DNA from 4 places in the Streptomyces sp. NPDC047061 genome. Region 4 is predicted to be linked to each of the others. Evidence: riboswitches for the same ligand, from Rfam matches in the RefSeq annotation. Region 4 holds a riboswitch; each other region holds the start of a gene.

What was found. Region 4 has a riboswitch for cobalamin ahead of ABZ887_RS08045 (cobalamin biosynthesis protein). Riboswitches for the same ligand answer to the same signal wherever they lie in the genome.
Region 1: another riboswitch for cobalamin. It lies ahead of ABZ887_RS30535 (prenyltransferase/squalene oxidase repeat-containing protein); the one in region 4 lies ahead of ABZ887_RS08045 (cobalamin biosynthesis protein).
Region 2: another riboswitch for cobalamin. It lies ahead of ABZ887_RS35520 (hypothetical protein); the one in region 4 lies ahead of ABZ887_RS08045 (cobalamin biosynthesis protein).
Region 3: another riboswitch for cobalamin. It lies ahead of ABZ887_RS13835 (CbtB-domain containing protein); the one in region 4 lies ahead of ABZ887_RS08045 (cobalamin biosynthesis protein).

What each region holds. Positions count from the first base shown of each region.
Region 1 is NZ_JBEYVI010000025.1:51,243-58,481, forward strand. Features, by position in the region: gene ABZ887_RS30525 (TerD family protein) at 1-1,497, opposite strand, end outside; partial or broken gene ABZ887_RS30530 (aminoglycoside phosphotransferase family protein) at 1,631-1,843, opposite strand; cobalamin riboswitch at 1,898-2,029, shown strand; gene ABZ887_RS30535 (prenyltransferase/squalene oxidase repeat-containing protein) at 2,138-3,370, shown strand; gene ABZ887_RS30540 (SCO2322 family protein) at 3,367-3,984, shown strand; gene ABZ887_RS30545 (CbiQ family ECF transporter T component) at 3,977-5,131, shown strand; gene ABZ887_RS30550 (ATP-binding cassette domain-containing protein) at 5,128-6,774, shown strand; gene ABZ887_RS30555 (ECF transporter S component) at 6,771-7,239, shown strand, end outside.
Region 2 is NZ_JBEYVI010000032.1:79,447-86,685, forward strand. Features, by position in the region: gene dmpG (4-hydroxy-2-oxovalerate aldolase) at 1-998, opposite strand, end outside; gene ABZ887_RS35505 (acetaldehyde dehydrogenase (acetylating)) at 995-1,927, opposite strand; gene mhpD (2-keto-4-pentenoate hydratase) at 1,924-2,721, opposite strand; gene ABZ887_RS35515 (IclR family transcriptional regulator) at 2,796-3,518, shown strand; cobalamin riboswitch at 3,644-3,862, shown strand; partial or broken gene ABZ887_RS35520 (hypothetical protein) at 4,018-5,678, shown strand; gene ABZ887_RS35525 (histidine phosphatase family protein) at 5,843-6,394, shown strand; gene ABZ887_RS35530 (DUF6204 family protein) at 6,456-6,815, shown strand; gene ABZ887_RS35535 (hypothetical protein) at 7,049-7,239, shown strand, end outside.
Region 3 is NZ_JBEYVI010000007.1:86,665-93,903, reverse strand. Features, by position in the region: gene ABZ887_RS13855 (BTAD domain-containing putative transcriptional regulator) at 1-1,230, shown strand, start outside; gene pgm (phosphoglucomutase (alpha-D-glucose-1,6-bisphosphate-dependent)) at 1,248-2,888, opposite strand; gene ABZ887_RS13845 (barstar family protein) at 3,009-3,395, opposite strand; gene ABZ887_RS13840 (CbtA family protein) at 3,555-4,310, opposite strand; gene ABZ887_RS13835 (CbtB-domain containing protein) at 4,333-4,554, opposite strand; cobalamin riboswitch at 4,591-4,732, opposite strand; gene ABZ887_RS13830 (enoyl-CoA hydratase/isomerase family protein) at 4,800-5,855, opposite strand; partial or broken gene ABZ887_RS13825 (acyl-CoA dehydrogenase family protein) at 5,852-5,959, opposite strand; gene ABZ887_RS13820 (MarR family transcriptional regulator) at 6,232-6,711, shown strand; gene ABZ887_RS13815 (amidohydrolase family protein) at 7,010-7,239, shown strand, end outside.
Region 4 is NZ_JBEYVI010000003.1:434,770-442,008, reverse strand. Features, by position in the region: gene ABZ887_RS08065 (helix-turn-helix transcriptional regulator) at 1-162, shown strand, start outside; gene ABZ887_RS08060 (hypothetical protein) at 204-698, shown strand; gene ABZ887_RS08055 (hypothetical protein) at 631-939, opposite strand; gene ABZ887_RS08050 (DUF397 domain-containing protein) at 971-1,228, opposite strand; cobalamin riboswitch at 1,405-1,545, shown strand; gene ABZ887_RS08045 (cobalamin biosynthesis protein) at 1,646-2,680, shown strand; gene ABZ887_RS08040 (cobyric acid synthase) at 2,677-4,188, shown strand; gene cobN (cobaltochelatase subunit CobN) at 4,185-7,239, shown strand, end outside.

The DNA.
Region 1 (7,239 bases), on a different contig from region 4:
CTCCTTCCAGTACACGAAGAAGCGCAGTTGTTCACCGTCGACCTCGGAGAGGGACCCTCGGGGCAGTACGCCGAGCCCGGCCTCGGTCGCCCGGCCGCTGAGCGGAAGCGCCACGTCGAGGATGTCGGGGTCGAGCAGCAGCCGGCCCGGCACCGGGAGCCGACGGCGTATCTCGGTGTCGAGGGCGGCGATCAGGCGATCGCGGTCGGCGGCCGGTACCGGCGGCCGCTGGTCGGAGGTCACCCAGGCGCGGCCCCGGCGGTTGACGAAGATCCGGGGTTCGCCGCTCTCGGCTGCCCGGTTGTGGAAGTGCTCGCGCACCGAGAGCGCGACCCGGCCGGAGACGTCGGGAGCGACCTGCACCGCGGCGGCCACCACCGCGTCCCGTTCCTCCTGGTCGGCGGCGATGCGCAGCAGGAGGTCCAGGGCGCGGAACAGCTTGCCGGGAGCGGACTTCAGCAGCTCCACCGCACCGATGACGTCGAACGCGTCGAGCAGCCTCTCGATCCGGCTGTCGAAGGACCGTGCCTCCTTGTCGCCCCGCGCGACCGCGAACACGTCGGCGGCGTGCGGCCAGCGCGGGTACTCGTGCGGATGGAGTCGCTCGCCGAGCCGCTTGAAGGGTTCCCGGTGCGCGTGCACGTCGGCGAGCTTCGCGGGGTTCGCCGCGACCACGGCGTCGAGACCCGCCAGCAGCCCCCGGCGCAGCGGCCGCGACAGCGCCCGGAACCGGGTCGGCTCCTGCAGCGTCACGTCGCCGCCCGACAGCGCGCAGGCCAGCCGCAGCACGTCGGTGACGGTGTCGAGGAGGAGGTCCGCCCCGACACCGAGCCGGGCCTCGTTGACGACCGCCCGGTTCTCCCGGACCGGGATCGCCTCCGGCTGGGGGCCGAGCGCGCACCGCTCCGCGAGGGCCTTGAGGTCGCGCAGGTCGTCCTCGCCCAGCGGGGTCGCGCAGCCGGCCAGGGACAGGTACAGGTCGGTGAGTTCGTCGTCCAGGTCCCGGCCGAGATGCAGGACGGTGACCCGGTCACCCGCCGAGGCGATCAGTTCGTCCTGCGCCGCCAGCATGTCCTCGTAGGTGTGCTGGTACCGGCCGTACGAGGGGAGACCGAGCAGGTCCAGGACCCCGCTCCGCAGCTGCGCCAGCACCTTCCCGCGCGACTTCTCGTCGCCGAGCGCCTTCGCCACGCACTGCATCCAGAACTCTTCGGTGTCCGGCACGTTCGCCGGGAAGTCGATGAAGTACGCGTTGTGCCGGACGTGGTCGCCCACCATCTCGCTCACGGTGCGCAGCGTCCGTCTGGCGGTGTGCAGGACCGCGGCCTCGGACCGTCCCGACAGCCGCTCCAGCAGTTCCGCCGAGAGTTTGAAGCCCACGGACGTCAGTGCCGCGTCGAACTGCCGTGCGGCGACGGCTCCTTCCCCGTCGGAACCCGCGGGGGAGGGAAGGCGGTGGGTGTGCCGGATGACCAGCGATTCGAGACTGTGCGCCATCCGGGGATGGTCGCAGAGGTGTGCGATCCGGTGCACGAGAATTACGGGGGAAGCTCGTACGAACCACCCTAGAACGCGATCGCCCGTATCAACTCGCCCGCTTCTCCCAGCACTTCGACTTCCTCCCGGCTTTGGTCGGCCCGGGCAGCCGCTCCAGCACCAGTTCGGTACGGGACCCGGACGGCCGCACCCGGGGCGCCGGGTACCCGTGCTCCCGTACGTACGTCATCACGGCGCCCTCGGCGGCGGCGTCCCCCCAGCCGTCCCGGTCCCGGCGCAGCACCCATGCCTCGTCGATCTCGTACACGTCGGCCGAACGCCCCGAGCCGAGCAGTCTCCCCGTCATGGCCTGACCATAACGAAACGGTCCCCGCACAGCCCCCTCTCAGCTTCCGCCGGGCGGCCGGTAAGGTAGCCGGGTCGTCATCACCCGTACGGGGGGAAGCCGGTGCAATTCCGGCGCTGACCCGCAACCGTGAGCCACACCCTCTGTGGCAAGCCGGACCGCCGCGCCCGGGACGTTGATCGGCTCATGTGCGCCGGCGCCCGCCGTCGCACGGCACCGTCGAGGTTTACGGAGCCGAGCCGCCGGGGTGTCCCGTGCTGCCCGGCTCCCCGCAGGGAGAGGCACCCGCCGACCATGACCGTCCTCCGCCGCACCGCCGGGGTGCTGGCCGCCACCGCCGTCATCGGTACCGCCACGCCCGCGACGACCGCACTGGCCGCCGACATGGCCGCCGGCACCGCGTCCCCCTCGCCCTCCGCGTCGGCGGTCCTCCCGTCGGGGCTGTACGGCGGTTCGGACCCGAAGTACGACGGCGTCTGGCGCCAGTCCCTCGCCCTGCTGGCCCAGCGCGCGGTGGGGGTCACCCCGGCCGCGAAGGCGGTGGACTGGCTGGCCGGACAGCAGTGCGCGAACGGCTCGTTCGCCGCGTTCCGCGCCCAGCCGACGGCGGCCTGTGACGCCAAGGTGACCGTGGACACGAACAGCACGGCGGCCGCCGTACAGGCGCTGAAGGCGGCCGGCGGCCACGACGCCGCCGCGGACAGGGCCGTGAACTGGCTGAAGTCGCAGCAGAACACGGACGGCGGCTGGGGCTACGCCCCCGGCTCGGCCAGCGACACCAACTCCACCGGCGTGGTCGTCGGCGCGCTCGCGGCGGCCGGCGCGAGCGCGGACAGGTCGCCGTACGCCCTCCTCGCCAAGTGGTCCCTCCCCTGCGACGAGGACGGTGGCGGCGCCCTCGCCTACCAGCCGGACAAGCAGGGGAAGCTCGCCGCCAACGCGGACGCGACCGCGGCCGGGGTGCTCGGCGCCCTCGGCAAGGGGTTCGTGACGACGGCCGGGAAGGCGTCGGCGGAGGGCAGCCATGCCTGCGCGGACTCCGCCAAGGCCCTCACCCGGGAGGCGGTGGCCCGCAACGGTGCCGCGTACCTGGCGGACGCCACCTCCGCCAAGGGCCACCTCGTCTCCGCGCTGCCCGGCGCCGAGCCCCAGCCGGACTACGGCAACACCGCCGACGCGGTCGTCGCCATGGCCGCGCAGGGCTGGACGAAGCCGGCGAAGAAGCCGTACGCGTGGCTGGAGGCGCACGCCGTGCCGTGGGCGGAGCAGAGCGGGCCCGCGGCCTACGCCGAGCTGATCCTCGCCGCGCACGCGATGGGCGCGGACCCGCGCGACTTCGGCGGGACGAACCTCGTGACGGCGCTGAACGCGACGGGTCCGGCGCCGCAGGCGGCCACGGCCGCCGCGAAGCACACCGAGGAGAAGAAGTCGGGCAACAGCGTGTGGTGGATCGTCGGCACCGGTCTCGTCGGAGGTATCGGCATCGGCTTCCTGCTCAGCGGCCGCCGGAAGCAGCAGCAGCTGTGACCGCGGTCCGCCGGGCCGCGCTGCTGCTCCTGGCCGCGCTGACGCTGTGCGCGGCGGCCGCCGGGCCGGCGGCGGCCACCGGTTACCGCTACTGGTCCTTCTGGGAGCGGGACGGCGCGCGCTGGACGTACGCCACGCAGGGCCCCTCCACCGCGCGGCCCGCCGACGGTTCGGTCGAGGGTTTCCGCTTCGCGGTGAGCGAGGACTCGGCGGACGCGTCGCGGCCGCGCGGCACGGCGGACTTCGGGACGATCTGTGCCGGCACGCCCGCCGTGGCGGGCCGGAAGCGGGTGGGGCTGGTCGTCGACTTCGGCACGGCGGCGGACGCGTCCCCGGGAGAGCGGCCGCCTGCGCGGCGGACGGCCTGTGCGGTGGTGTCCGAGGACGCGACGACGGCGGAGGCGCTGGCGACGGTGGCGAAGCCGCTGCGGTACGACACGAACGCGTTGCTGTGCGCGATCGGGGGATATCCGGAGCGGGGGTGCGGGGAGAAGGTGGCCGCGGGGGGTACGTCGGACAGCGGGCCGTCGGTGGGGCTGCTGGCGGGTGCGGGAGTCGTCGCGCTTCTCGCCGCGGGGGCCTTCTGGCAGGCGCGGCGGCGCAGGAATGGGTGACATCGCGGGTCGGTGGGGGCCGGCCGCGCAGTTCCCCGCGCCCCGCACGGGGCGCAAGCGCGGGCGAGTGTCCCTGCACCCCGGCGCCTGGTGGCTCTGGTCGCTCTCTCTCGGGGTCGCCGCGTCCCGTACCAGCAACCCCCTCCTCCTCGCCCTTCTCGTTGCGGTCACCGCCTACGTCGTGGCCGTCTGCCGGAGCCGGGTCGCCCCCTGGTCCCGCTCCTACGCCGCCTTCGCCAGGCTCGCCCTCGCCGTCCTCCTCGTCCGCCTCGCCTTCACCGTCGTCCTCGGCTCCCCCGTCCCCGGCGCGCACACCCTCGTCACCCTCCCCGAAGTGCCGCTCCCGCACTGGGCCCAGGGCATCCGGCTCGGCGGCCGGGTCACCGCGGAGGCGCTCGTCTTCGCCCTGTACGACGGCCTCAGGATCGCCACCCTCCTGGTCTGCGTCGGCGCCGCGAACGCGCTCGCCAACCCGGCCCGGCTGCTCAAGTCCCTGCCCGGTGCCCTGTACGAGCTGGGCGTGGCCGTGGTCGTCGCGCTCACCTTCGCACCGCACCTGGTGGCCGACGTGCAGCGGCTGCGGGCCGCCCGGCGGCTGCGCGGCCGCCCCGACTCCGGCATCCGCGGCCTGCTCCAGGTCGGACTCCCGGTCCTGGAGGGCGCGTTGGAGCGTTCGGTCGCCCTCGCCGCCGCGATGGACGCGCGCGGGTACGGCCGCAGCGCCGACGTCCCGGACCGGGTCCGCCGTACGACGGCCGTGCTCACCCTCGGCGGCCTGCTCGGCATCTGCGCGGGAACGTACGGGCTGCTCACCGCTGAAGGCAGCGGCTACGGAATGACCTTGCTGCCGGCCGGGGTGGCCGCCGCGCTGGCGGGGCTGCGGCTCGGCGGCCGGCGTTCGCCGCGCACCCGGTACCGGCCGGACCCGTGGGACGCGCGGGCCTGGCTGGTGTCCGGGGCCGGCGCCGCGGTCGCCGCCCTGCTCACCCTGGCGTCCGTCCGTGATCCGGACGCCCTGCATCCCGGGGTCGTACCGCTGGTCGCCCCCACGCTTCCGCTCTGGCCCGCGGCCGCCGTGCTGCTCGGCCTGCTGCCCGCTCTCATCGTTCCCGGGGATCCCAAGGACCCCAGGGAGGAGCCGTCGTGATCCGTTTCGAGGACGTCTCCGTCACCTACGACGGCGCGGACCGACCCGCTGTGCAGGATGTCGACTTCGAGGTGCCGGAGGGTGAACTCGTCCTCCTGGCCGGCCCGTCCGGCACCGGGAAGTCGACGGTTCTGAACTCCGTGAGCGGGCTCGTGCCGCACTTCACCGGCGGCACCCTGGGCGGGCGGGTGACGGTCGCCGGCCGGGACACCCGCACCCACCGGCCGCGCGAACTCGCGGACGTCGTCGGCACGGTGGGCCAGGATCCGCTCGCCCACTTCGTGACCGACACCGTGGAGGACGAACTCGCCTACGGGATGGAGTCGTTGGGGATCGCCCCGGCGGTGATGCGGCGGCGGGTGGAGGAGACCCTCGATCTGCTGGGGCTCGCCGAGCTGCGGGACCGGACGATCGCCACGCTCTCGGGCGGGCAGCGGCAGCGGGTCGCGATCGGGTCGGTGCTCACCCCGCATCCCGCGGTCCTGGTGCTGGACGAGCCGACCTCCGCGCTCGACCCGGCCGCCGCCGAGGAGGTGCTGGCCGTGCTCCAGCGGCTGGTGCACGACCTGGGGACGACGGTGCTGCTGGCCGAGCACCGGCTGGAGCGGGTCGTGCAGTACGCCGACCGGGTCGTGCTGCTGCCGGGGGACGGGGCCGCGCCGGTGTGCGGGACGCCCGCCGAGGTGATGGCCGTGTCGCCGGTGTGTCCGCCGGTGGTGGAGCTGGGGCGGCTGGCCGGGTGGTCGCCGCTGCCGATGACCGTACGGGACGCCCGGCGGCGGGCGGCGGCGGCCGGGTTGCGGGAGCGGCTCGCCGGGCGGGTCCCGGAGCAGCGGCCCGTTTCCGGTCGCGGGGGTGGTCGTGTGAGCGGTTCCGCGGTCGGCGCGGCGGCTCCGCTCGCCGAGGTCCGTTCCCTCGCCGTCCGCCGGGGCCGGGTCGACGCGCTGTGCGGCGTCGACCTCACCGTCGCCCCCGGGGAGACCGTGGCCCTCATGGGGCGCAACGGCGCCGGGAAGTCCACGCTGCTGGGCGCACTGGTCGGGCTCGTCGAGCCGGGCTCCGGCGCGGTGCGGGTCCGCGGCGCGGTCCCGCACCGCACGCGCCCGCGTGACCTCGTGCGCCTGGTCGGACTGGTCCCGCAGGAACCGCGTGACCTGCTGTACGCCGACACGGTCGGGGCCGAGTGCGCGGCCGCCGACCGGGACGCGGGGGCGGATTCCGGGACCTGCCGCGGGCTCGTGTCCGACCTGCTGCCCGGGGTCGCGGACGACACGCACCCCCGTGATCTCTCCGAGGGGCAGCGGCTCGCCCTCGCGCTCGCCGTCGTCCTCACCGCCCGCCCGCCGCTGCTCCTGCTCGACGAGCCGACCCGGGGCCTGGACTACGCGGCGAAGGCCCGGCTGGTGGGCGTGTTGCGCGGGCTCGCCGCCGACGGGCACGCGATCGTGCTGGCCACGCACGACGTGGAGCTGGCCGCGGAGCTCGCGCACCGGGTGGTGCTGCTCGCGGAGGGCGAGGTCATCGCGGACGGGCCGACCGGCGACATCGTCGTCTCCTCGCCGTCCTTCGCCCCGCAGGTGACGAAGATCCTCGCGCCGCAGCGGTGGCTCACCGTGGCCCAGGTCCGGGAGGCGCTGACATGACCGGCGCACCCCCTCCCCGTATCCGGTCGCGTCCCCGGGCGAGGTCCCGCGCCGAGAACCCCGTGCGGCTGGGCCCCCGCTCCCTCGCCGCCCTGCTCCTCGTCAGCGCCGTCGGCGTGGTCGCCGTCGGCTGGCCCTTCCTCGCCCCGCCCTCCTCCCGGATCGCCTCGCACGCCCAGGACGCACCCTGGCTCTTCGCGGGGCTGCTGGTGCTGCTGGTCGCCGTGCTGGCGGCGACGATCGCCGAGTCGGGACTCGGTCCGAAGGCGGTCGCCATGCTGGGCGTGCTGGCCGCGACCGGGGCGGCGCTGCGGCCGGTCGGCGCCGGCACCGCCGGGATCGAGCCGATGTTCTTCCTGATGGTGCTGAGCGGGCGGGTCCTCGGGCCGGGCTTCGGGTTCACCCTGGGCTCGCTCACCATGTTCGCGTCGGCGCTGCTCACCGGCGGGGTGGGGCCGTGGCTGC
Region 2 (7,239 bases), on a different contig from region 4:
AGGTCCAGGGCGATGTCCGTGATCATGTCCTCCTGGCCGCCGACCAGCTTGCGGCGGCCCACCTCGACCAGGATGGCGCGGGTGTCGAGGCCATGGCGCCGGGCGGCGGCCTCCGCGTGCCGCAGGAAGCTGGAGTACACGCCCGCGTAGCCGAGGGTGAGCGTCTCGCGGTCCACCCGCACCTCGCGGTCCTGCAGCGGTCGTACGACGTCGTCCGCGGCGTCCATCAGCGGGAACAGCTCGCAGCCGTGCTCCCAGCCCATCAGGTCGGCGACCGCGACGAACGCCTCCAGCGGGCAGTTGCCGGCCCCGGCGCCCTGCCCGGCGAGGGAGGCGTCGACGCGGGTGACGCCGTTCTCGACGGCGACGACCGAGTTGGCCACGCCCAGGCCGAGGTTGTGGTGGGCGTGGATGCCGAGTCCGGTGGCCGGGTCGAGGACGTCCCGGTAGGCGCGGACCCGGTCGCGGACGCCGTCCATGGTCAGGCGACCGCCGGAGTCGGTGACGTACACGCAGTGCGCGCCGTAGGACTCCATCAGCTTGGCCTGGCGGGCGAGTTCGGCGGGTTCGGCGAGGTGGGACATCATCAGGAACCCGGCCACGTCCATGCCCAGTTCCCGCGCGGCGGCGATGTGCTGGGCGGAGATGTCGGCCTCGGTGCAGTGGGTGGCGATGCGGACCGAGCGGATGCCCAGGGAGTGGGCCTGCTTGAGGTCGTGGACCGTGCCGATGCCGGGGAGGAGGAGAGTGGTCGGGATCGCCTGGTGCACGGCGCCCACGACCGCCTCGATCCACTCCCAGTCGGTGTGCGCGCCGACGCCGTAGGTGACGCTGGAGCCGGACAGGCCGTCGCCGTGGGCGACCTCGATGGCGCGGACCCCTGCGGCGTCGAGGGCGGCGGCGATGGTGCGGGCCTGGTCGACGGTGTAGCGGTGGCGGACGGCGTGCATGCCGTCCCGCAGGGTGACGTCCTGGACGTACAGACGGGGACCGGTCATCGGGACGCCACCTCCTGGGTGCGGTGGGCAGCCATGCGCTCCGCGGTGCGCAGCGCGGCCGAGGTCATGATGTCGAGGTTGCCGGCGTAGGCGGGCAGGTAGTGGGCGGCGCCCTCCACTTCGAGGAAGACGGAGACCTTCACGGCGTCGCCGGGGGCCAGGGTGCGCAGCGGGTCGTCGGCGGCCACCCGCTCGAACTGCACCTTCTGCTTGAGGCGGTAGCCGGGGACGTACGTCTGCACGCGCGCGACCATCTCCTCGACCGAGGCCGTGACCGCCGCGTCGTCGCAGTCGCCGACCAGGCAGTGCACGGTGTCCCGCATGATCAGGGGCGGTTCGGCGGGGTTGAGCACGATGATCGCCTTGCCGCGGGCCGCGCCGCCGACCTTCTCGATGGCGGACGCCGTGGTCTCGGTGAACTCGTCGATGTTGGCGCGGGTGCCGGGCCCGGCGGAGCGGGAGGAGATCGAGGCGACGATCTCGCCGTAGTGGACGGGTGTCACGGCGTTCACCGCGGCCACGACCGGGATGGTGGCCTGGCCGCCGCAGGTGACCATGTTGACGTTCGGGGCGTCCAGGTGGGCGTCGCCGTTGACGGGCGGGACCACGTACGGGCCGAGCGCGGCGGGGGTGAGGTCGACGACCGTACGGCCGCGGGCCCGCAGCACCTCGTCGTGGCGGCGGTGGGCGCCGGCGGAGGTGGCGTCGAAGACGATCGAGACGTCCTCGAACTCGTCCAGGCCGACCAGCCCGTCCACGCCCTCGTGGGTGGTGGCCACCTTCAGGCGGCGGGCGCGGGCCAGGCCGTCGGAGTCCGGGTCGATACCGGCCATGGCGGCGATCTCCAGCGACTCGGAGAGCCGCAGGATCTTGATCATCAGGTCGGTGCCGATGTTCCCGGACCCGATGACGGCGACCTTCGTGGTCATGCTGCTCCCTCGGTGGCGAAGGTGACCCCGACCGTGCCGAGGCCCTCGATACGGGCGGTGAACTCGTCGCCCTCGGCGGCGACCGCCATCGGGCCGAGCGCTCCGGTCAGGACGATGTCGCCGGCCCGCAGCGGGTCGCCGAGCCCGGCCAGGGTGGCGGCGAGCCAGCGGGCGGCGGTGAGCGGGCTGCCCAGGCAGTCGGCGCCGGTGCCCTGCGAGACGGTCTCGCCGTTCTTGGCCAGGGTCATCCGGACCCCACGCAGGTCGACCCGGTCCAGCGGGACCGGTGTGCCGCCGAGGACGAACAGGCCGCTGGAGGCGTTGTCGGCGACGGTGTCGACGATGGTGATGTCCCAGTCGGCGATCCGGCTGTCCACGATCTCCAGCGCGGGCAGCGCGAAGGCGGTGGCCCGCAGCAGGTCGGCGACGGTCGGGTCGCGGTGCGGCAGGTCGGTGGCGAGGACCAGGGCGACCTCGGCCTCGACCTTGGGCTGGAGGAGCCGGCCGGCCGCGACCTGCTCGCCCTCGGCGACCGCCATGTCCGCGAAGAGGGCCCCGAAGTCGGGCTGTCCGACCCCGAGCTGCCGCTGCACGGCGGGCGAGGTCAGCCCGATCTTGCGGCCCACCAGCCGGCGGCCCGCGGCCACGCCCCGCTCGACGTGCAGCCGCTGCACCGCGTAGGCGGTCTCGATGTCGTCCTCGGGGAGGAGGGCGCGCACAGGGGCGCAGGGGATGCCGGTGCGGGTGGCTTCGTCGAGGACGTCGGCCACCTTGGTGACGAGGTCAGGGCTCATGCCGACAGGTATAGGCGGGCGCCGGGAAACGAGGCAAAATATGTTCCGTGGTACGGAACAGCAATCAGGGAAACATGCTCGACAAGGCCGTGGCGGTCCTGGACTGCTACCGACCGAACGGCGGTGCGTTCCGTCTGACGGAACTGACCGAGCGGTCCAAGCTGCCCAAGACCACCGTGTTCCGGCTCTGCGCCGAGCTGGTCCGGCTCGGCCTGCTGGAACGGGACGCGGACACCTACCGGCTGGGCGGCGCCCTCTTCGAGCTGGGGTCGCTGGTGCCGCGCCGGCAGGATCTGCGGGAGGCCGCGCTGCCGTTCCTCCAGGACCTGTTCGAGGCCACCCACGAGACCGTGCACCTCGGGGTGCGCGAGGGCCACGAGGTGGTCTACGTCGAGCGCATCCACGGCCACGACGTGCTGCGGCTGCCGTCCCGGATCGGCGGCCGGCTCCCGCTGACCTGCACCGGGGTCGGCAAGGCCCTGCTGGCGTTCTCGGGCGCCGAGCTGGTCGAGGAGGTGCTGGCGGCGCCGCTGCCGCGGTTGACGGCCCGCTCGGTGACGGAGCCCGCGCGGCTGCGTACGGCAGTGGAGCAGGCGCAGGTCGCGGGGCTGGCGTACGAGGAGGAAGAGGCGGCGGAGGGGGTCAGCTGTATCGCGGCGCCGGTTTTCGACGGGCCGACGGCGGTGGCGGCGCTGTCGGTGGCGGTGCCGTGCGGGCGGTTTCGGCCGGCGCAGCTTGCACCTGCGGTGCGGACGGCCGCGTTGGGGTTGTCGCGGGCGTTGCGGTCGGGTCGGTGAGTTGTTCGGGTCTGGGGACGCGCCTACGGGGGTGGGGGTGTTCAGGGACGGCGGGTGCGGGTTCGTGCGTGGCTGGTCGCGCAGTTCCCCGCGCCCCTTTGGGGCGCGGCAGGCGCCGGGGTCGTAAGGTGGGCCGCGCAGCTGGTTCGCCCTGTCCGCCAGGCGGGGTGTCGTAAGAGGGAACCCGGTGTGAGTCCGGGACTGCCCCGCAGCGGTGAGTGGGAACGACCGCCGTCATACGCACTGGATCCACCGGATCCGGGAAGCGACGGCCAGTAGGTGTCTCATGCGGTTCCGAGACGCGCCCGCGAGTCCGAAGACCTGCCGACTGCCCGTGTGCGAACCACTCGTGCGCGGACATCCCGGTGACCTCGTGGGCGGGTCGGCGTGCACATCGGAGGGGCGGTCGTATACGACCGTCGCCGTCCGGTCCGTCATCCCTTCGCGCTCTCGTCCCGTCACCGGGATCTCAGGGAATCGTCTCGCGAAGGAGATCTCCGTGACAGCCAAGTCCGCAGCCGCGGCAGCCCGGGCCACCGTGTACGGCTACCCCCGCCAGGGGCCGGCCCGGGAACTGAAGAAGGCGATCGAGAGCTACTGGCAGGGCCGGGTCACCGCCGGCGCCCTGCGCGCCACCACCGCCGAACTGCGCCGCTCCACCTGGCGGCAGCTCGCCGAGGCCGGCCTCCATGAGGTGCCGACCGGCGACTTCTCGTACTACGACCACGTCCTCGACACCACCGTGATGGTCGGCGCCGTCCCCGAGCGGCACCGCGCCGCCGTCGAAGCCGATGCCCTGAACGGCTACTTCGCCATGGCCCGCGGCACCCAGGACAGCGCGCCGCTGGAGATGACGAAGTGGTTCGACACCAACTACCACTACCTGGTGCCGGAGTTGGGTCCCGACACCGTCTTCACCGCGAACTCCGCCAAGCAGGTGGACGAATTGCGGGAGGCGCTGGCCCTCGGGCTCGCGGCCCGGCCGGTGCTGGTCGGCCCGGTCACCTATCTGCTGCTCGCCAAGCCGGCGCCCGGTGTGCCCGCCGGCTTCGACCCGCTCACCCTCCTCGACCGGCTGCTCCCGGTGTACGCCGAGGTCCTCGCCGACCTGCGGGCAGCCGGCGCCGAGTGGGTGCAGCTCGACGAGCCCGCCCTGGTCCAGGACCGCACCCCGGGCGAGCTGGCCGCCGTCGCCCGCGCCTACCGCGACCTGGGCGCCCGCACCGACCGGCCGAAGCTCCTGGTCGCCTCCTACTTCGACCGGCTCGGCGAGGCCCTGCCGGTGCTGGCCAAGGCCCCGGTCGAGGGGCTCGCCCTGGACTTCACCGGGGCCGCGGCCGCCAACCTGGACGCCCTGGCCGCCGTCGGGGGGCTGCCCGGCAAGCGGCTGGTCGCCGGTGTCGTCGACGGCCGCAACGTCTGGGTCAACGACCTGCCGGCGTCCCTCACCACCCTCGGCACCCTGCTGGGCCTCGCCGGCCGGGTCGACGTCGCCGCCTCCTGCTCCCTCCTCCACGTGCCGCTGGACACGGCCGCCGAGCGGGACATCGCACCGCAGGTCCTGCGCTGGCTGGCCTTCGCGAAGCAGAAGACCGCCGAGATCGTCACCCTCGCCAAGGGGCTCGCCCACTCGCCCTGCGCGACGAGGTCGGCGACCTGGAGAGGGCGGGCACTTCGGTCATCCAGGTCGACGAGCCCGCGCTGCGCGAGACCCTGCCGCTGCGGGCCGCCGACCGGGACGGGTACCTGGCGTGGGCGACCGAGGCGTTCCGCCTGACGACCGGCGGAGTCCGTCCGGAGACCCAGATCCACACGCACATGTGCTACGCCGAGTTCGGTGACATCGTCCGGGCCATCGACGACCTCGACGCGGACGTCATCAGCCTGGAGGCGGCCCGCTCGCACATGCAGGTCGCCCGCGAACTCGCCGCGCACGGTTATCCGCGCGAGGCGGGACCCGGGGTCTACGACATCCACTCGCCCCGGGTGCCGAGCCCGGCGGAGGCCGCCGACCTGGTGCGGACCGGCCTGCGGGCCATCCCCGCCGAACAGCTCTGGGTCAACCCCGACTGCGGGCTGAAGACCCGCGGCTGGCCTGAGGTCCGGGCCTCCCTGGAGAACCTCGTCGCGGCGGCACGTTCGGTGCGCGCGGAGCTCTAGCCGGGTCCTGGTGCGGGTGCCGGACGGCGTACTGTCGTGCGCGTCCGGCACCCGCCGTCACCACCGCCGTCACCCGTCACCGCCACGACCGGACACCGCCCGACATCACCAGACTCCGCCCGACACCGCCCGACACCGATGGACGACCATGGAGGAACCGCCCCGTGACCTGCCGAGTCATCCTGATAGCCCCGGCCTTCACCCCCTCGCTGCGGCGGGCCCGCTTCTACGACGGTGACTCGATCGAGAACCCCGGGAAGGTCACGCTGTCCCTGCCGGCCGCGGGCGAGGTCGTCCACTCCCCCGGCGTGCGCTGCCGGGAGACGGCGGCCGCGCTGGGCCTGGACGCCTCGGCGGAGCCCGAGCTGTCGGGCCTGGACGCGGGCCGTTGGCGGGGCCGGGCGCTGGACGAGATCGGCGCCGCCGAACCCGACGCGCTGCTCCAGTGGCTGACCGACCCGGGCGCCGCGCCCCACGGGGGCGAGTCGGTAAGGGAGTTGTGCGCGCGGGTCACCGGCTGGCTGGACCGGACGGGCCTGACCATCGGCAGGACGATCGCCGTGGTGGAGCCGGAGGTGGTGCGGGCCATGGTGCTGCACGTACTGGGGGCCCCCGATACCGCGTTCTGGCGCGTGGACACCCCGCCGCTGTCGGCGACGGAGATCACGGGCGGGCCCGGTCGCTGGAACCTGCGGCTCGGCCAGGTCGGCGGGTAGCCCCGGCGGGGCGCCGGAAATGTGGTGGAGCGGTGCGCCCCGTCCTGCCTAGGGTCGCGCCATGACCACCCGCACCTTCCGCGTGACCGTCCGCGGCGTCTTCGACGGCCTCAGCGCCGGGCAACGCGCCGAACTGCTCTCCCGGGCCGCCGAACACGACGTGCTGCGCGCGGCCTTCACCCCCGAGGGCCACCTCAGTTACGACATCGCCGCCCGTCCCGCCTTCACCTTCCGCTTCCAGGACAGCGGGGAGGACGAGGAGGACATCCTGGAGGCCACCGAGCGTGCCGAGGAGGCAGCCAGGGCGTGGCTGGCCGAGCGCGGCTACGGCTACAAGAACCTCCGGTCCAGCGCGGAGGACCTCTCCCAGGCGCCCCTCGGCAAGCGGCAGCGCCGGGCGGCCGCGCGGCAGCAGGGCTGACCCGCGCGCCGCCCCCTCGCGGAAACGGCCACGGCGGCCTGAAGTCGCCGTGGTTCAGGTCACGTCGGGATGTGACCTGATGGTGGAGTTCCTGTGCCGCAGGCGTGGCATGCTCGGGGCCACATCGAGTTACCGACCAGTTCTACCCATCGGTAACAAAGTCGATGTTCCTTCGCGACCCCCCACCCTCAGGACCGACCTTGCGCAGACGCACGAGGCCAGGGCATGCCCTCATGCCCGCCTTCGCCGTGACCGCCCTCCTCCTCGCCGCCGGCTGCTCCTCGCCGCAGCACCAGACCTCCGCCGGCGACCACGCCCGGGAGACCGCCCGGGTCTCCGACGGTGCCTCCGCCGCCGCCCGCACGGACGGCCAGGCGCTCGCCGTCGCCGCCGCACCCGCCGCCACCGCGACCACGGCCGCCGG
Region 3 (7,239 bases), on a different contig from region 4:
CTGCTGGGCGCGCAGGTGCGGACCGGCGCCACGGACGCGGCCCGGCGCACCCGGCAGCGTGCGGTGGAACTCGCCGAACAGGCCGACCGGGGCGACCTGGTCGCGGCCGTGTACGGGGCGTGGACCGAGCCCGCGGCCTGGCGCAGCCGGCTCGAAGGACCGTACGACCGGACCGCGTTGGCCCGCCTGGAACGGCTCGCGGCCGATCCCGGCCTCGACGGCCCGACCCGGGCCCGGGTGCTGCAGGCCCTCGTCGACGCGGTCGCCGCCGAGGATCCGCCGCGGGCCCTGCAGGCGTCCCACGTCCAGCTGGCGCTCGCCCGTGCCGACGGCGAAGCCCCGCTGATGGCGGCCGCGTTGATGACCTCGGCGCGGTTGCTGCCGCACGAGACCCGGGCCGCCACCCGATCGCAGCTCACCGCCGAACTGCGCGACCTCGCCCACGCCCACGACCTGCCCGCCTACCGGTGGATCTGCGAGAACCTGGACTCGATGACCGCCGCCGCCCGCAACGACCCGGCGGCCGTGCAGCGGCACACCGCGGAGGGGCTGGTCCTCGCCCGCCGTTACCGCATGGTGTGGGCGCAGGGGCTCAGCGCCGCGACCTCCGCGATGCTGGCCACCGTGGCCGGGCGCTTCGAGGCGGCGGAGGCCGCCTACGCGGAGGCGGACACCCTGTTGCAGCGGGTGGGCGCCCATCACGCGACCGGGTTGCGCACGCTGGCGGTGATCACCATGCGGTTCGTCCAGGGCCGGGTGGCCGAGATCGAACCGGTGGTCCGTGCCGTGTACGAGTCCGCGGGTGCCCCGGTCGCGGTGGCGCAGGCGCTGGTCCTGGCCCGGCTGGGCCGACTCGACGAGGCCCTGGCCGTGCCCGTGGCCCCGGAGCCGCTGCAGGACCATCTCTACGGCCTGGAGCTCGACTTCCGTGCCCAGCTCGCCGTGCTCCACCGGGACCACGACTCGGCGGCCGCCCTGCTCGGGCACCTGCTCCCGCTGCGGGACCAGCTGGCGGGCGCGGCGGGCGCGGTGTACGCGAGCCGTCCGCTCGCGCACGCCCTCGCCGACCTGCACCGGCTCCTCGGTGAGGACCGGGCGGCGGCCGAGGGCTACGCGCTGGCCGAACGCACCGCGCACGCCTGGGGATCGGCCCACCTCGCGGCGGACGCCCGCCGGGCGGCGGCGGACCTGGCCGAGGCCAGGGCACGCCGCCGCACCCTCGCGACCTGACCGCGCCGCCCGGGGCGTCAGCTGCCGAGCGCGGCCATCACCACCGCCTTGGCCTCCTCCTGGACCCGGGCCAGGTGGTCGGGGCCCTGGAAGGACTCGGCGTAGATCTTGTAGACGTCCTCGGTGCCGGACGGGCGGGCCGCGAACCAGGCGTTCTCCGTCGTCACCTTGATGCCGCCGATCGCCGCGCCGTTGCCCGGGGCCTCGGTGAGGACGGCGGTGACCGGCTCCCCCGCCAGGGTCTCGGCGGTGACCTGGGCCGGGGAGAGCTTGGCCAGGAGGGCCTTCTCCTCGCGGGTCGCCGGGGCGTCGATGCGGGCGTAGGCGGGCTCGCCGAAGCGGGCGGTGAGGTCGGCGTAGTGCTCGGACGGGGTCCTGTCCGTCACGGCCGTGATCTCGGAGGCGAGCAGGGCGAGCAGGATGCCGTCCTTGTCGGTGGTCCACACCGAGCCGTCCCGGCGCAGGAAGGAGGCACCGGCGGACTCCTCGCCGCCGAACCCGATCGCCCCGCTGACCAGTCCGTCCACGAACCACTTGAACCCGACGGGGACCTCGACCAGTTGGCGGCCGAGGTCGGCGGCGACCCGGTCGATCATCGAGGACGAGACGAGGGTCTTGCCGATGCCGGCGCTCGCCGCCCACTGCTCGCGGTGGCGGTAGAGGTAGGAGATGGCGACGGCAAGGTAGTGGTTGGGGTTCATCAGGCCGGCGTCGCGGGTGACGATGCCGTGCCGGTCGGCGTCGGCGTCGTTGCCGGTGGCGACCCTGAACTCCTCCCGCTTCTCGATGAGCGAGGCCATCGCGTACGGCGACGAGCAGTCCATGCGGATCTTGCCGTCCCAGTCCAGCGTCATGAACCGCCAGGTGGGGTCGGTGTACGGGTTGACCACGGTCAGGTCGAGCCCGTGCCGTTCGGCGATCCGGCCCCAGTAGGCGACGGAGGCGCCGCCGAGCGGGTCGGCGCCGATGCGCAGTCCGGAGGCCCGGACCGCGTCGAGGTCGAGGACGCTGGGCAGGTCGTCGACGTAGGTGCCCATGAAGTCGTACCGGCCGGTGGCAGGCGCGGCGAGCGCGTGCTCGTACGGGATCCGCTGTACGTCCTTCATCCCGTCCGCGATGATCTGGTTGGCGCGGTCCTGGATCCAGGAGGTGGCGTCGGAGGCGGCGGGGCCGCCGCTGGGCGGGTTGTACTTGAAGCCGCCGTCGGCGGGCGGGTTGTGCGAGGGGGTCACCACGACGCCGTCCGCGAGGCCGGTCGTACGGCCCCGGTTGTGGGTGAGGATGGCGTGCGAGACGGCGGGGGTGGGGGTGTAGCCGTCGGCGCTGTCGATCAGGACGGTCACGCCGTTGGCCGCGAAGACCTCCAGGGCGGTGACCTTGGCGGGCTCGGACAGGGCGTGGGTGTCGGCTCCGAGGAAGAGGGGGCCGTCGGTGCCCTGGCCGCCGCGGTACTCGCAGATGGCCTGGCTGGTGGCGGCGATGTGGTCCTCGTTGAAGGCGGTCGTCAGCGACGATCCGCGGTGGCCCGAGGTGCCGAACGCCACCCGCTGGCCCGGGTCGGACGGGTCGGGGTGCAGTGCGTAGTAGGCCGTGACCAGCCGGGCCACGTCGACGAGGTCCTCCGGAGCCGCCGGCCGGCCCGCTCGCTCATGCGGCATGAGTCCACTTCCTCCGCAGTCGTTGATCGATCGCTCGCCGCCCATCTTTCCTTGTCAGCGGCCGCGGGCGCGAGTGCGGCACCGGCCGCGCGCCGAAGACACGGCGGGTTCACGGCGGGTTCACAGCAGACGTACCGTGTCCGGGGCCCGCTCCTCGAAGATCTCGACCAGCCAGTCGAAGACGGTGGCCCCGCGTCCGGCGCGGGCCTCGGCCAGCTTCGCCGCGACGTCGGCACGGTTGGTCGGGTGGCAGCGGGCGAGCCGGAGCTCCAGCTGGCGGGCGGTCTCCGCATGGCCCAGGTGCGCACGGGACGTCTCGTGGTCGCGCCACTCGAAGACGAAGTCGCCGTCCTCGGGCGTGCCGAAGCCGCCCCGGAGACAGTCGACGAACGCGTCGAGGTTGCGGCCGAAGTAGCCGCCGGGCCCGTTGACCGCCTCGCCGATCACCCGCCAGAAGTCCTCCAGGGTCCTGATCCCGCTGCCGTCCAGTACATAAGTCACCGTCACGGCCCGCAGGATACGGCGGTCCGCGGGCATTGATCGCGCACGGCAGCACACGCACGGGTCCACGGACACCGGTCGACGGTTTCCGATCCGGAAAACGCGGGAGGGCCCCCGGACGGTTCCGGGGGCCCTCTCGTGTCGTTCGGTGTGCCGCACCGCGGGTCAGTGCGGAGCGGGCACCGTGCGGGCGGCGGCCGGCGCCTTCGCCGGCCTCGGGTTGAGGACACGGTCGGCCAACTCGCCGAACAGCAGGCCGAATCCGCCCCACAGCACCACCTGGATGGCGAGCGCCGAGAGCCGGAACCGCCACAGCAGGGTGGCCGGGAAGTCGTTCGGCACCTCGTTGACGACCGGCAGGAACTGGTACGCCAGCCCGACGAGGACACCGAACGCGACCACCGCGAGGACGGTCGCCCACCAGCTGCCCAGCCGCGGCCGGAGCCGCTTGCCGAGGATGGTGGCGGCGACCGCGAGGAGCACGCTGAGCACCATCATCAGGAAGTACAGCGTGGTCCGCTTGCCGATGGTGTCCGGGTCGCCCACCGACGGCGGGTTGGCCGGGTACTTCAGGAACGGCACCACGTAGACGACCGCAAGTGCGCAGCCGGACAGCAGCAGTGCCGTCGCCCGCGGCGAGAAGCGGCCGACACGGCCGAGGGCGAAGGAGTAGGCCAGGGCGGCGATGCCGCCGAAGGCGACCCCGTAGACCAGGACACCGGTGGCCAGGCCGGCGGTGGACTGCAGGGAGCGGGAGACGACCGCCATCTCGTGCTCGTGCGAGTGGGCGTCCTCGAAGCCGATCGCCTTGTCGACGTTCGGCTCACCGAGCAGGTAGGCGACGACGAGGGCGAGCAGACCGGCGGCCAGGCCGGCGAGCATGCCCCGCACCAGGAGGTTACGGACCGTTGCGGAGTTCATGGGTGGTACGGCGTCCCTCGCGTCAGTGGCAGGGGAAGCCGAGCAGGTGGCGGGCGTCGTGCACCCACTCGTGGACGTCCGTGCCGCTGAACACGGAGGTGGCGCCCTGTTCGGCGCCGACGAAGTAGAGCAGGACCAGCATCAGGATGCCGAAGAAGACCGCCCAGGGAGCTATCGCGGACAGCGGCAGCTTGGCGGGAACGGCGGGGGTGTTGGCTGTCGGCGGAGCGACGGTCTGCGCCATGGCAGGACCTCCTCTGGGAGTTCGCGTCCCATCTCGGTGGTGCACAGGACGACGGCCACGGGTCTGACTCACAAACAGCCCTGGAGCTCTTGCATACAGTGGCGCGACCGTGCCGGATTTCCACCGGCTTCCGTCTCGCCGTCGTCGATATCGGACAGACCGTACCGCGTGTCAGGGGCACGGCCAAGACCGCGTCACCAGGCGTGATCTTCATCTCGCGCCTGGTGGGCGGCTGGTGGGACGGTTCAGGCGGGTGGGGCGAGGCCCAGTTCGCGGTCGCCGAGCGGGGCGAAGAAGCGGTCGACGTCGGCGTCGGTGACCTCGGCGAGGGTCGCCGGGGACCAGTGCGGGGCGCGGTCCTTGTCGACGACCTGGGCGCGGATGCCCTCCACCAGGTCGGGGCTCGCGAGGGTCGCGCAGGAGACGCGGTACTCCTGGTCCAGGACCCGTTCCAGGGAGCCGAGTTGCCGGGCCCGGCGCAGCGCCTGCAGCGTGACCTTCAGCGAGGTGGGCGACCGGGTGAGCAGGGTGTCCGCGGCCTCCTTCGCCGCCGGGTCGCCGTGCGCGAACAGCCGCTGGACGATCTCCTCGACCGTGTCGGCCGGGTAGCAGGCGTCGATCCACGCCCGGTGCCCGGCCAACTCCCCGTCCGGCGCCTGCCGGACCTGCCGGGCGAGCGCCTCGGGCACGGGCAGGGTGGCGAGGTCGGCGACGAACGCCCGGAGCGAGCCGGAGGGCATGTAGTGGTCGGCGAGTCCGCACAGCATCGCGTCGGCGGCGCCGATCTGGGCGCCGGTCAGGGCGAGATGGGTGCCGAGTTCGCCGGGCGCGCGGCCGAGCAGGTAGGTGCCGCCGACGTCGGGCACGAAGCCGATCCCGGTCTCGGGCATGGCGATCCGGGACCGCTCGGTGGCGATCCGGACGCTGCCGTGGGCCGAGACACCGACCCCGCCGCCCATCACGATGCCGTCCATCAGGGCGACGTACGGCTTCGGGTACCGGGCGATGCGGGCGTTGAGGTGGTACTCGTCCCGCCAGAACGCGGCCGCGGCCGACCCGTCGCCGTCGCGGGCGTCGTCGTGGACAGCGCGGATGTCGCCGCCCGCGCAGAGGCCGCGCTCCCCCGCGCCGGTGATGACGACGGTCTCGACGGCCGGGTCGTGCTCCCAGGCGGTGAGCGCCTCGTCGATGCGGCGCACCATCGCGTGCGTCAGCGCGTTGATGGCCTGCGGCCGGTTGAGCGTGATGTGCGCGGCCCGTCCGTCGACGTGCAGCAGGACGTGTTGCTCGGCGCCGGTCATCCGGACACCTCCGCCGGGCCGCGGGCCACGATGAGGCGCATGATCTCGTCGGTTCCTTCCGGGATCGGGTGGACACGTGGGTCACGGACGATCTTCTCCTGCCCGATCCGCCCACGGCACGCCGACCCTCGCACCCGCCGCCGCCAGGTACGACGTAACCATCGGTAACACCTTCGGCGGTGCCGGACCCCGCGATCCGCCCGGACCGCGGCCGTTCGCCCCTCAATAACTGCCCGTCCGTCCACGACGTGGCTGAACAGGCAGTGACCGGCCGGGACGTGAAGGTCCTTCGCAAGGCAAGCCGGGCTGGTCAGACCCTTGAGCGATAACCTACCCATGGGTATGGACAGTTGAGCCGTCAAGCCAGCCTCTTCCCATGGAGACTCCCGAGCCTCGCTGGCTGACGGATGACGAGACGCAGTGCTGGCTCGTCCCTGCCGGGGTGCTGGTCCGGCTGCCGGCGGAGCTGGACGCGCAGTTGCAGCGGGACGCGGGGATCAGTCACTTCGAGTACCAGGTGCTGTCGGGACTCTCCGAGGCACCCGGCCGCACCCTGCGGATGAGCGAGCTGGCGATGTTCGCGAACGGCTCGCTGTCCCGGCTCTCCCACGTCGCCAAGCGGCTCGAGGACCGGGGCTGGCTGCGCCGGGAGCCGGACCCGGACAACGTCCGCTTCACCGTGGCGACGCTGACGGACGCCGGCTGGGAGAAGGTCGTCGACTCGGCGCCCGGGCACGTGGCGACCGTACGGCGGACGGTCCTCGACCCGCTGACCCGGTCCCAGGTCCGGCAGTTGCACGAGATCGGCCGCCGCATCCTCGCGGCGACGGACGACGCGGGCAGGCCGTTGAGCTAGGGGCTCCGCCGGTATCGCCGCGATGCGCCGTCGTTCGCCTGCGGCGCCGTGGGGGCTGGTCGCGCAGTTCCCCGCGCCCCTTTGGGGCGCTTGAGTGAGCCGCACATGCCATGCAGCCCCGCGCCCCTTCGGGGCGCTTGCGCGAGCGAGGAATCCACCCCTCACCCTCCCAGGGGCCCACAGCCACCACGCCCTCGTGAGCTCATTGCTGTAGCGTTTACTCCAATTGTAATCAGCGCTACGGTAAGTAGGCCGTCAGTAGGCGGCCCCGTGCCGTCACGACGGGAAGAGCAGCCCCATGACCAGTGCCTCGCGCCGGATCGACGTCCACCAGCACCTGGTCCCGCCCTTCTACCGGGACGCCCTGGCCGGGCGCGGGATCATCGAGGCGGGCGGCCGGGCGCTGCCCGCGTGGAGTCCCGAGGCGGCGCTGGAGCTGATGGATCTGCTCGGCACCGAGACGGCGATCCTGTCGGTCTCCACCCCGGGCACCGGCTTCCTCGCCGACCCCGGCGAGGCCGCCGCCCT
Region 4 (7,239 bases):
CTCTACCTGGAGGGTCCCGCGGGCGGTCTGTCCAGCCGCGACGACCTGGACCTCTCGGCCCGCTACCAGGAGTGCTTCGAAGAGATCAGCGCCATCGCGTACGAAGGTGACCGGATGATCGAGCTGCTCGACACGGTCAGGGAGAGTCTGGACAACGGCTGAATCCGGGCTACTACGGCCCGGCGTGAGACGGGGGAGGGCCGATGGCCGTCTTCGGAATACGGGCCTGGTGGGAGCGGTTGCGCGGGTCGACCGGGGCGGGTGCGTCCGGTGATCCGCCGGCCGCCGCCTCGGACAGCGGCGCGCACCATCTCGACGACACCGCCCTGAAGGCCTACGCCATGCAACGGCAGGAGTGGGCGGAGGCGCTCATCCAGGTGGAGAACGCCAGAGTGGCCGGAGAGATCCGGCTGCTGTCGGCCCGGCTCCTGCTCGGCACGGCGTGCGGCAGCGTCCTGCTGCTCAGCATCACAGTGGCCGCGCGGGTCGCACCCAGCGTCCCGCTCGGCTCCCTGACGCCCCTGGGCACGGCGGTCGTCGGCGCGGTCAGCGCGGCGATCCTCACGGCACTGGGTGCGGGGCTCGGCAGGACGCTGAGCAGGCGTTCCGCCGATGCCCCGGCCGCTCCCGTCAGCGGTGCCGCTGCCGCGTCTGACCGGCCGCCAGAAGGCGGTTCAGAACCTGGAGCCGGTCACTGACGGGGGTCAGCCCCCACCACAGACCGGCGCCCACGGCCACCAGGACCGTCACCACCAGCCACACCAGGCCGCGGGCCGCGCCATCCGGCACCAGCAGTGCCGCCAGCGCGCCCACGCCGACGGCGAGGATTCCCGTCACCGAGCAGTAGAGCGCCAGCGGAAGGGCCGTTGCCGGCCACGCCCCGCGGACACCGCGATCACCCAGCCGGGCAGCGGCAGATTCCTTGGCTCGGTCTCCCATGCGTGTACCTCCCGTCCCCCCGCGCGGTGACTCAGCCGCCGCGCGTCTGCGGGTCCACAAGCTCCGCCAGAAAACCACACCACGCCGCGTGACGAAAGACGAGCACAGCGTCTTGACGCCACTTCGAGTCGCGGACCCGCACGCGGTCACTCCCCGGGGCCACTTCCACGCACTCGTTCTGGCCGCTCGAATGGCTGCTTCTGCGCCACGCCCGCCCCGACAGCTCCCTGCCGACCACGCCCACCTCCTCCAGCTCCACTGGCAACCACACGGTCATGGACACCGTCATCCAGCCGACGGTCCGAGACCGCCGGTCGGCGCGTACACGCACGCCCGTTCCCCTCAAGTGTTCCCAGGTTCCTGGCCGGGAAAGAGCCCAGAAACCGCCTATTCGGCCGCCTGACGACACATCAGCGGTGTGGACCTCAGCACACCGCAGCTCCGCAGGTCAACGGCAAGTTGACTGCCGTTCGGACGCGTGGTGGACTGCCCGAGCCAAGTACGGCGGCAAGGGAGGAAGCCGGTGTGAATCCGGCGCGGTCCCGCCACTGTCACCGGGGTAGCAATCCCCGGGAGCCAGGAACTCCCACCGCCGGTCTCGTCGAACCAGGGCGCGGACACCCTGAGTGAGGACATATCGCCATGCGCGGCTGCCGACCGAGGTTCAGTAACCGGCCCGTCCCCGACCCAGCGGCCGGCTGAGCCGATGGGTGCCGATCGCGTCTTCGCGTACGGCGCCGCCGCCGGCCTTCTCGGTGACCTGCTGCTCGGCGACCCGCGCCGGGGGCATCCGGTCGCCGTGTTCGGGCGGGCGGCCGGGGCCGTGGAGCGGGTGCTGTGGCGGGACCACCGCGGGTGGGGCGCGCTGCACACCGCCGTGTGCGCCGGCGGCGCCGTGGCGCTGGGCGCCGTGGCCCAGCGGGTCGTACGACCGTCCACCGCCGCGTCCGTCGCGCTGACCGCGGCCGCCACCTGGGCCGTCGTCGGGGGCACTTCGCTCGCCCGCGAGGCCCGCGTCATCGGGCGTGCCCTGGAGGCGGGGGACGTCGAGGCGGCCCGTGCCCGGCTGCCGCATCTGTGCGGACGGGATCCGCAGGCCCTGGACGCCGACGGGATCGCGCGGGCGGTCGTGGAGTCCGTCGCCGAGAACACGAGCGACGCGGTCGTCGGGGCGCTGGTGTGGGGGGCGGTGGGGGGCGTGCCCGGGCTGGTGGGGTTCCGGGCCGTCAACACCCTGGACGCCATGGTCGGGCACAGGTCGGCCCGGTACCGGAGGTACGGATGGGCTTCGGCGCGGCTGGACGACGTGGCGGGCTGGCCGGGGGCGCGGCTCACCGCCGTGCTGGCCGCCGTGGCCGGAAGTGACACCACCGGAGCGGTACGGGCCTGGCGGGCCGATGCGGTGAAGCATCCGAGTCCCAACGCCGGGCCCGTGGAGGCTTCGTTCGCCGGGGCGTTGGGGGTGCGGCTCGGGGGGACGTTGTCGTATGGCGGGCGGGTCGAGCACCGGCCGGTGCTGAACGGGGAGGGGCGGAGCGTGGAGACCGGGGACATCGAGCGGGCCGTGCGGCTCTCACGACGGGTGGGGTGGCTGGCGTTGGGGGTGAGTGCGGCGACTGCCTTGCTGCGGGGGCGGATCGACCGGCCACAGCGGTCGCGGGTCGACCAGGCACAGCGGTCGCGGGTCGACCATGCTCAGCGGTCGCGGTCGGCCGTGCAGCGGCCCGGGGGTTCCTCATGAACAACGGAGGCCTCCTCGTCGCCGGTACCACCTCCGACGCCGGGAAGAGCGTCGTCACCGCCGGTATCTGCCGGTGGCTGGTGCGGCAGGGGGTGAAGGTCGCGCCGTTCAAGGCGCAGAACATGTCCCTCAACTCCTTTGTCACGCGCGAAGGTGCCGAGATCGGGCGGGCGCAGGCCATGCAGGCGCAGGCCTGCCGGGTGGAGCCGACCGCGCTCATGAACCCCGTGCTGCTCAAGCCCGGTGGCGAACAGAGCAGTCAGGTCGTGCTGCTCGGCAAGCCGGTCGGTGAGCTCAGCGCACGCGGGTACCACGGTGGACGGCAGCAGCGGCTGCTCGGGACCGTGCTCGACTGTCTCGCCGAGTTGCGGGGCACGTATGACGCGGTGATCTGTGAGGGGGCGGGCAGTCCGGCGGAGATCAACCTGCGCCGGACCGACATCGTGAACATGGGGATCGCCCGGAACGCCGGGCTGCCCGTGCTCGTGGTCGGGGACATCGACCGCGGGGGCGTGTTCGCCTCCTTCTTCGGGACCGTGGCGCTGTTGTCGCCGGAGGACCAGGCCCTCGTCGCCGGGTTCCTCGTCAACAAGTTCCGGGGGGACGTGTCCCTGCTGGAGCCGGGCCTGGACATGCTGCACGGGCTCACCGGGCGGCACACCTACGGCGTCCTCCCCTTCCGGCACGGGCTCGGGATCGACGAGGAGGACGGACTGCGGGTGTCCCTGCGCGGGACCGTCCGGGAGTCGAACACGGCCCCGCCCGTCGGGGCGGACGTGCTCCGGGTCGCCGTCTGTGCGATCCCGCTGATGTCCAACTTCACGGACGTGGACGCGCTGGCCGCCGAACCCGGCGTCGTGGTGCGGTTCGTGGACCGGCCGGAGGAGCTGGCCGACGCCGACCTGGTCGTGATCCCGGGGACCCGGGGGACGGTCCGGGCCCTGGAGTGGCTGCACGAGCGGGGGCTCGCGGACGCGCTGCGGCGCCGGGCCGCCGAACAGCGGCCCGTGCTCGGCATCTGCGGTGGCTTCCAGATCCTCGGCGAGCACATCGAGGACGAGGTCGAGAGCCGCAAGGGGGCCGTCGACGGGCTCGGGGTACTGCCCGTGCGCGTCCGGTTCGCCCGGGAGAAGACCCTCACCCGGCCCGTCGGGGAGGCCCTCGGCGAGCGGGTCGAGGGGTACGAGATCCATCACGGGGTCGGTGAGGTGACCGGCGGGGAGCCCTTCTTCGACGGCTGCCGGGTCGGGCAGACCTGGGGCACGCACTGGCACGGCTCCCTGGAGTCGGACGGTTTCCGGCGGGCCTTCCTGCGCGAGGTGGCGGCCGCCGCGGGCCGCCGGTTCGTGCCGGCCCCCGACACCTCGTTCGCCGCGCTGCGCGAGGAGCAGCTCGACCGGCTCGGCGACCTGATCGAACAGCACGCGGACACGGACGCGCTCTGGCGGCTCATCGAGTCGGGCGCGCCGCAAGGACTGCCTTTCATTCCACCGGGAGCGCCCGCATGAGCACTGTGTTGTTGTTGTCGACCGCCGACACCGATCTGCTGGCGGCCCGGGCCGCCTCCGGTGCCGACTACCGGATCGGCAATCCGACGCGCGTCGACGTCACCGAGGAGCTGCCCGCGCTCCTCGCGGGCGCGGACATCGCCGTCGTACGGCTGCTCGGCGGCAGGCGGGCCTGGGAGGACGGGCTCGCCGCGCTGAAGGCCGCCGGCATCCCGACCGTGCTGCTCGGCGGCGAGACGGTGCCGGACGCCGAGCTGATGGCCGAGTCGTCGGTGCCGGCGGGCGTGGTCGCCGAGGCCCTCAGGTACCTCGTCGAGGGCGGCCCCGGCAACCTCACCGAGCTGGCCCGGTTCCTCTCCGACACCGTGCTGCTGACCGGTGAGGGGTTCGTCGAGCCGCAGAAGATGCCCGAGTACGGCGTCCACGGCTCCCGTACCCGGGAGAGCGGCCGGCCGACCGTCGGGGTGCTCTTCTACCGGGCCCATGAACTGAGCGGCAACACGGGCTTCGTGGACACCCTGTGCGACGCGGTCGAGGCGCGCGGCGCCAACGCCCTTCCGGTGTACTGCGGTTCGCTGCGCGGCGCGGACCCCGGGCTGTACGAGCTCCTCGCCGGGGCCGACACGCTGGTCACGACCGTCCTGGCGGCCGGCGGCACGCACGCCTCGCAGGCCTCGGCCGGCGGCGACGAGGAGGCCTGGGACATCGGGGCGCTCGCCGACCTCGACGTACCGGTGCTGCAGGGCCTCTGCCTGACCTCCTCCCGGCAGGCCTGGGACGACTCCGACGCCGCCCTCTCCCCCATGGACGCGGCGATGCAGGTCGCGATCCCGGAGTTCGACGGACGGCTGATCACGGTCCCGTTCTCCTTCAAGGAACAGGGACCCGACGACGTCCCGGTGTACGTCGCCGACCCCGAGCGGGCCGGACGCGTCGCCGGGATCGCCGTACGGCACGCGCGGCTGCGGCACAAGCCGAACGCGGAGAAGAAGGTCGCGCTGGTCTTCACCGCATACCCGACCAAGCACTCCCGGGTCGGCAACGCGGTGGGGCTCGACACCCCCGCGTCGGCGGTGGGCGTGCTGGACGCGCTGCGGGACGCCGGGTACGTGGTCGAAGGACACCCGGACAACGGCGACGAGTTGATCCACCGGCTCATCAACGCCGGTGGCCACGACGTCGAATGGCTCACCGAGGAGCAGCTGGCCGCCGCGCCCGCGCGGGTGCCGCTCGCCGACTACCGGGCCTGGTTCGAGAAGCTCGCCCCGGAGCTCCGGGACGCGATGACCGAGGCGTGGGGCGAGCCGCCGGGCTCGCTGTACGTCGACGGCGACGACATCGTGCTGGCCTCCCTCCGGTTCGGGAACGTCGTGGTGATGATCCAGCCGCCGCGTGGTTTCGGCGAGAACCCGATCGCCATCTACCACGACCCGGACATGCCGCCGTCGCACCACTACATGGCCGCCTACCGGTGGCTGGAGAACAGTTTCGGCGCCGACGCGATCGTGCACATGGGCAAGCACGGCACGATGGAGTGGCTGCCCGGCAAGGGGCTCGGGCTGAGCGCCGGCTGTGCGCCGGACGCGGTCCTCGGCGAACTGCCGCTGATCTACCCGTTCATCGTCAACGACCCCGGTGAGGGCACCCAGGCCAAGCGGCGCGGGCACGCCACCGTGGTCGACCACCTGGTGCCGCCGATGGCCCGTGCCGACACCTACGGCGATCTGGCCAAGCTGGAGCAGCTGCTCGACGAGTACGCGCTGGTGTCGGACCTGGACCCGACGAAGGCGCCGGCCGTCCGCGCCCAGATCTGGACGCTGGTGAAGGCGGCCGAGCTCCACCACGACCTGCATGTGGACGAGCAGCCGGAGGACGACGACTTCGACTCGTTCGTCATGCACATCGACGGCTACCTGTGCGAGATCAAGGACGTGCAGATCCGCGACGGCCTGCACATTCTCGGCGGCGGGCCGGTCGGCGAGCCGCGGGTGAACCTGGTGCTGGCCGTGCTGCGCGCGTCCCAGGTCTGGGGCGGGCAGGCCAACGCGCTGCCGGGGCTCAGGGCCTGCCTCGCGGCCCATTTCGGGCTGGTGGAGAAGGAGTTGCTGGCCGAGCCGGGCACGCCGGTGAAGGTGCCGGTCGAGCTGACGGATCTCGTGGAGGGCCCGGCGCGTACCGCGGCCGACGCGATCGACCTGCTGGAGCAGCTGTGCCGCCGGGTCGCGGAGGGCATGGAGCAGCGGGACTGGGCCGCCGCCGAGAGCCGCACGCTGGTGCGCGAGGTCCTCGGCACCGAACTCCCGGACGCCGTAGCGGTGGTGGAGTTCGCGTGCGACGAGGTCGTACCGCGCCTCGCCCGGACCACGGACGAGATCGGGCACATCCTCAAGGCCCTGGACGGCGGTTACGTTCCGGCGGGTCCGTCCGGGTCGCCGACGCGCGGCCTGGTCAACGTCCTGCCGACCGGCCGGAACTTCTACTCGGTCGACCCCAAGGCCATTCCCTCCCGCCTTAGTTGGGAGGTCGGCCAGTCGCTGGCGGACTCGCTCGTGCAGCGGTATCTGAGCGACACCGGCGAGTACCCGAAGTCCGTCGGCCTGACGGTGTGGGGCACCTCCGCGATGCGCACCCAGGGCGACGACATCGCCGAGATCCTGGCGCTGCTTGGCTGCCGCCCGGTCTGGGACGAGGCGTCCCGGCGGGTGACCGGCTTCGAGGTGATCCCGCTCGGCGAGCTGGGCCGGCCGCGCATCGACGTCACGGTCCGGATCTCCGGCTTCTTCCGGGACGCGTTCCCGCACGTGGTCGGGCTGATCGACGATGCGGTGCGCACGGTCGCAGAGCTGGACGAGCCGGCGGAGTCCAACTACGTGCGGGCCCACGCCGACGAGGACACCGCCGGGCACGGTGACCGGCGGCGCGCGACGGCCCGGATCTTCGGGTCCAAGCCGGGGGCCTACGGCGCCGGGCTGCTGCCGCTGATCGACGCCCGCAACTGGCGCTCCGACGCCGACCTGGCCGAGGTGTACGCGGTGTGGGGCGGTTACGCCT